Regions from separate parts of the Priestia sp. 3CA3 genome, predicted to be linked through region 2. Evidence: riboswitches for the same ligand, from Rfam matches in the RefSeq annotation. Region 2 holds a riboswitch; the other holds the start of a gene.
What was found. A riboswitch is a leader RNA that binds a small molecule or an ion and turns the genes downstream of it on or off. The one in region 2 is predicted to bind S-adenosylmethionine.
Positions count from the first base shown of each region.

Region 1: another riboswitch for S-adenosylmethionine. It lies ahead of metK (methionine adenosyltransferase); the one in region 2 lies ahead of AC1VNJ_RS18835 (methionine ABC transporter ATP-binding protein).

Region 1 covers NZ_JBXENJ010000001.1:37,385-40,507, reverse strand. The annotation lists gene AC1VNJ_RS00210 (glycosyltransferase family 4 protein) at 1-389, shown strand, start outside; gene metK (methionine adenosyltransferase) at 422-1,624, opposite strand; SAM riboswitch class I at 1,757-1,874, opposite strand; gene pckA (phosphoenolpyruvate carboxykinase (ATP)) at 2,249-3,123, shown strand, end outside.
Region 2 covers NZ_JBXENJ010000007.1:65,716-68,838, forward strand. The annotation lists gene AC1VNJ_RS18830 (methionine ABC transporter permease) at 1-626, opposite strand, end outside; gene AC1VNJ_RS18835 (methionine ABC transporter ATP-binding protein) at 619-1,644, opposite strand; SAM riboswitch class I at 1,776-1,883, opposite strand; gene AC1VNJ_RS18840 (thioredoxin family protein) at 2,064-2,363, opposite strand; gene AC1VNJ_RS18845 (toprim domain-containing protein) at 2,378-2,728, opposite strand; gene AC1VNJ_RS18850 (YusG family protein) at 2,910-3,123, opposite strand, start outside.

The sequences.
Region 1 (3,123 bases), on a different contig from region 2:
TGACATTTACAGGCTTTCTTGAAGGTAAGCAACTTGCTCATATCTATTCTTCATCTGATTTGTTTGTTTTCCCTTCAGAAACAGAAACGTTCGGAAATGTCGTACTGGAGTCTCTTGCTTCTGGAACTCCCGTGGTGGCAGCAAATGCAGGAGGAGTTAAACAGATGGTTCAGCACGGGCGAAACGGCTACCTTTGCAAACCTCACTCCTTAGAAGAATTCAGTTCGGCTATTACAGGTTTACTTGATGATTTGCACCAGCGGCTTCACTTTAGCCATGCAGCGAGACACTATGCTCTTACTCAATCATGGGACGCCATTTTTCAGCATTTGCTTTCAGAATATGAAGATGTCGTAGAAAAATCTGCTGAAGGTATTCAATGGGCATAAAAAAAATCTCCGTTTTCACGGAGATTTTTTTATTATTTAGCTAAAGCTTGAGTTTTTAATGCTTCAGCTTTGTCTGTGAACTCCCAAGGAAGCTCCACATCTGTACGACCAAAGTGACCGTAAGCTGCTGTTTGCTTATAAATTGGGCGACGTAAATCAAGCATTTTAATGATGCCTGCTGGACGTAGGTCAAAGTTTTTGCGTACTACATCTACTAGTACTTCTTCAGAAACTTTTCCTGTACCGAATGTATCAATTGAAATAGATACTGGCTGTGCAACACCAATTGCATATGCTAGTTGTACTTCACATTTATCAGCAAGATCAGCTGCTACAATGTTTTTCGCAACATAACGAGCTGCATAAGCTGCTGAACGGTCTACTTTTGTTGCGTCCTTACCAGAGAATGCACCGCCGCCGTGACGAGCATATCCGCCGTAAGTATCAACGATAATTTTACGACCAGTTAAACCAGCATCTCCTTGAGGGCCGCCGATTACGAAACGTCCTGTTGGGTTAATGAAATACTTTGTATTTTCATCAATTAACTCATTTGGAACAACTGGATTAATTACATATTCTTTTAAGTTACGTTGAATTTGCTCTAACGTTACTTCTGGGTGATGCTGAGTTGAAATAACAATTGTATCGATGCGAACAGGTTTGTTGTTTTCATCATATTCAACTGTTACTTGTGTTTTACCATCCGGGCGAAGGTAAGGAAGAATTTCTTCTTTACGTACTTCTGTTAGACGGCGAGCAAGTTTATGAGCTAATGAAATTGGAAGAGGCATTAATTCTTTTGTTTCGTTACATGCATAACCAAACATTAACCCTTGGTCTCCAGCTCCGATTGCTTCGATTTCTTCATCGGACATTTGACCTTCACGTGCTTCTAACGCTTGGTCTACACCAGCAGCGATATCAGCTGACTGCTCGTCGATAGATGTTAATACTGCACAAGTTTCAGCATCAAATCCGTATTTTGCACGAGTATAGCCAATTCCTTTAATTGTTTCACGAACTGTTTTAGGAATATCCACGTAAGTAGAAGTTGTAATTTCACCGCTTACTAAAACTAAACCAGTTGTTACGCTTGTTTCACAAGCAACACGAGCATTTGGATCCTTTGCTAGGATAGCATCAAGAATTGAGTCAGAAATTTGGTCACAAATTTTATCGGGATGTCCCTCTGTAACAGATTCTGACGTGAACAGACGACGTTGTGTTGACATCAGTTTTCCTCCTTATAAATACGATACATTGTGATACGGTACTCATTCCCTTATTTTCATTACACGTTAAAAAATATAAAAAAACCTTTCCTTGTATCGAGGAAAGGTATCAAATTCTACATAAGCCTTTCACTCTTATCGATCAAGGTTGTGCCCTTGCATCAGGTTAGCACCTTATCGTCTACACAAAAAAATGACGATGGTTGCTGGGTTTCACAGGGCCTGTCCCTCCACCAGCTCGGGATAAGAGAGTATCCGTTCAAGGACATATAATACATGAAAAAGCGCTTCACTGTCAACAACATTCAAATGGAAATCATCTCTTTATGTTTGAATCTGTTTTAATGTAACATACTCAAATTTAAAAATAGTATACCTTATTAAGAATGATCACGAAGTTTGGTTAACAAGACAGACCAAAAAAAGGCTTTCACTTGAAATAGCTTCACTTTTTTCGCTTCTAGCACATATACATGTGTCTAAAATAGGTATAACGTACATTTTTTTATAATACACAAACATTTTTAGTTAAATAGTATAGAATAATTAAATAAATGTGTTATACTAATTATAAATTTCAAACATTAATGAATAAATAATAGCTAAAAAAGGAAGGTAGTGCACATGAGTACTGTTGATATGTCTATCGAATTAAATGGTTTGCTTCAATTAAAAACAACAAAACACCAATTATCTGTTCCACAACTTGTTGAAAAAATTCTAGCTCGACGCGAAGGAACGCTGACTTCTACAGGTGCTGTGTCAGTCGAAACCGGAAAATATACAGGCCGCTCTCCTTTGGATAAATTTATTGTAAGCGATGCTGTATCTTCAAAAACGGTTGAATGGGGACCCGTCAATCAGCCAATTTCTGCTCAGCGATTCGATGCGCTATACAAAAAAGTCTTAACCCACTTAAAGAAGCAGGATGAACTTTTTGTTTTTAATGGATATGCTGGAGCTGATAAAAAGTATCAGTTACCAATTCAAGTAGTTAATGAATTTGCATGGCACAACCTATTCGCTCAGCAGTTATTCATTCGCCCTTCAGCTGAACAAAAAACAAATGATGATGTGAAGCCGTTTACAATTGTAGCAGCTCCAACGTTCAAAGCTGACCCTGAAACAGACGGGACGAATTCGGAAACCTTCATTATTCTTTCATTAGAGCGACGCATTGTGCTAATTGGAGGAACTGAATACGCTGGTGAAATGAAAAAATCCATTTTCTCAGTGATGAACTTCTTGCTTCCTCAAAACAATATTCTATCCATGCACTGTTCTGCTAACGTAGGAGAAGAAGGTGACGTTGCATTATTCTTTGGTTTATCTGGAACGGGTAAAACAACGCTTTCTGCTGATGCAAACCGTCGTTTAATCGGAGATGACGAGCACGGTTGGTCAAGCTCTGGTGTATTTAATATTGAAGGAGGCTGCTACGCGAAGTGCATTCAGCTTTCCGAAGAAAAAGAACCGCAAATTTTTAATGCAATTCGCTT
Region 2 (3,123 bases):
TGGATAATAAATACAATAATCAAAATTAAGATCGTAGCGGCTAGCGTTACGTCATTATGACTGCGCTGGAATCCTTCTAAATATGCAAGGTTTCCAAGACCTCCAGCTCCAATCACACCCGCCATTGCCGTATAGCCGACTAACGCAATGGTTGTTACTGTCAAACCGGAAATCAAAGCTGGCAGCGATTCAGGTAACAGCACTTTAAAGATAATAGTGCTTGTTGTGGCTCCCATTGATTTAGCAGCTTCAATAACACCTTTATCAATTTCACGCAGACCAATTTCTACAAGACGCGCATAAAATGGTGCTGCTCCAACAATTAAAGCCGGTAACGCTGCATTAGCGCCTAAAATACTTCCTACCAATGCTTTGGTAAATGGAATCAGTAAAACAATTAAAATAATGAATGGAATGGAACGAAAGATATTTACAACCGCCGACACAATGGCATATAAAGGTTTGTTTTGCCAAAGCTGTCCTTTGGACGTTAAAAATAAAAGCAAGCCCAATAAAATACCTAGAACAAATGTGGCTACAACTGAAATAGCCGTCATATATAGTGTTTCATTTGTCGCTTGAATAAAATCATCTAAAATAACGTTTGGAAATAGTTTCTCAAGCATTTGTCATTACCTCCACTTCTACCTGCTGCTCATGAATGTATGCAATGACTTTTTCAACTTCTGTTAATTCTCCGTCTAAATGAACGAACAACGTCCCGTATGAACCTGTTTGTGTATGAGAAATCTTTCCTTGCAAAATATTAATCGTTACATCAAACTGTTTTAAAATCGTTGTAATGAGCGGTTGCTCTGCTTTTCCGCCAACAAACGTCAGCTGAATAATTTGCCCGCTTGGATACAGCTCTTTTACTTGTTCAATCGTTTCAAACGTTTCCTCTGGTTCAGAAATCTGTTGAACGAATCGTTTTGTAATCGGCTGCTTAGGTTTTCTGAATACTTCTAGCACTTGTCCTTCTTCTACTACTGCCCCATTTTCCATAACGGCTACTCGATGACAAATTTTACGAATGACGTGCATTTCATGAGTAATTAATACAATGGTTAACCCTAGCTTCTCATTAATATCTACTAACAAATCTAAAATAGAATCTGTCGTTTGAGGATCAAGCGCTGATGTTGCTTCATCACAAAGCAATACTTTTGGATTGTTCGCTAGCGCTCGAGCAATCCCAACACGCTGCTTTTGTCCGCCGCTAAGCTGTGATGGATAAGCATCTTCACGCCCTTCAAGCCCGACTAGCTTAATAAGTTCGTCTACTCGTTTCATTCTTTTTTCTTTTGAAATCCCTGCTATTTCTAACGGAAAGGCAATATTTTCTCGTACCGTACGCGACCACAAGATATTAAAGTGCTGAAATACCATACTAATTTCTTGTCTAGCTTTTCTGAGTTTTCCGCCTTTAATTTTTCCAATATCATTACCTGCTACTTCGACCGTTCCTGTCGTTGGTGTTTCTAATCCGTTTAGCAAGCGAATCAAAGAACTTTTCCCCGCTCCGCTATAACCAATAATTCCGTAAATTTCACCTTGGTTAACGGTTAGATTCACATTATCAACAGCTGTTACTTGACCGCTTTTGGCCTGATAAATTTTTGTAACGTCTGTTAATGTAATCATATTTCTTCACCTTCTTTAATAAAAACTTAATTATGTTAGGTTGCCCTATAGGATGAAAAAGCCGTAAAACAATTTTCCCCATTAAAAAAGCCTCTCTGCGCATGACAGAAAGGCTCGATATTTAATCCTTTCTCTCATCTTTCAAAGCGCATAGCTTTGCAGGAATTGGCACCATTTCAGTTAGTCTGACGGTTGCCGGGTTTCACAGGGCTCAGTCCCTCCACCTCTCTTGATAAGAGTTCGCAACAATTATTTTGTTTTTGGGAAATATTCATTCATTTATGAACATTCATGAGTGTGATTTTAGCATGTGTCAGATAGGCTGTCAACAGATTTTGTTCTTGGGATAATATCCCAAGATTTCAACAGCCCCAACGGTTCGCTCTCTTTCCACTTCTTCATTTTAAACAAACGTTTGATTATCGAAGCTCCTCGAGTACGTGCTCGATGGAATGAAACGCGTAGAGTTTTTTTACCATTTCACCATTTTCCACTTCAATCAAACAAGGTACGCTTTCAATAGAAAATAATTCTGCTTTTGAAGGCATATAATTTAAATTGCTCATTCCGATGGTTACATCCGGCAGCATCGCTTCTGCCACGGTTAACATTTTTTTTGCCAGCTGACATGTCCCGCAAAAAGGCGTATGGAAAAAGATAAAGGCTCTTTCTCCTTCTTTTAACTGATCATCCAGCTGTTTTTCGCTCCATTCTTGCATGTTGCTCATTCCTTTTATGTTAAAAATTCTGCATTAACATCGATATTGGCACTCAGCAATACTGTTGCTATGTGATGTCTAGGGGCGGCAGCAACTTCTCGGTACATTTTATCAATATATAGATGCTCTGCTTCCGGAAGCTCTCGTTTAAATTGTTTTCTCAGCTTATTCCCTGAATCATCAGAGTCAACGAGTATGTATACCTCTTTGTTAAACGTACAGTCAATAATTTCATCCAGCTTTGATAAACTAATCGTACCGTTTGTACAAATAATTTCAATTGGTTCTCGAATGATATCTTGAATACGCTTTTTATCTGACTTTCCTTCGACAATAATTACTTTTTCAATTTCAATTAGCCCCATTTTCATCACCCATAATCGTCAGTTGTATAGTAACATCATTTCTTTATGCTATACAATATTCGTTAATGTATCACAGTTCACCTGTTTTTTAAAAGAAATTTGCAAGAAAGAACTCTTTTAAAAGGCAGTTTAGGCCATATTATCTCTATAAAACAAGAAAAACAGCGGCAGTTGCCACTGTTTAGCACCATCCTGCTTCTTCATCGCAGTCTGTATATTTTTGCGTTTCACCTTGTTTTTGTACGTCCGCGTATTGATAGAACTTATTATTTTCTTGCGAATATCCTTCTTCAAAGCGGTATTCATTGCCGCTTGTTCCGTAGCTAACTTCACCAATTGGCTGCTTATCAACGTATAATTTCATACCGCCGTCATGAAATTTAGCTGTAACGCGA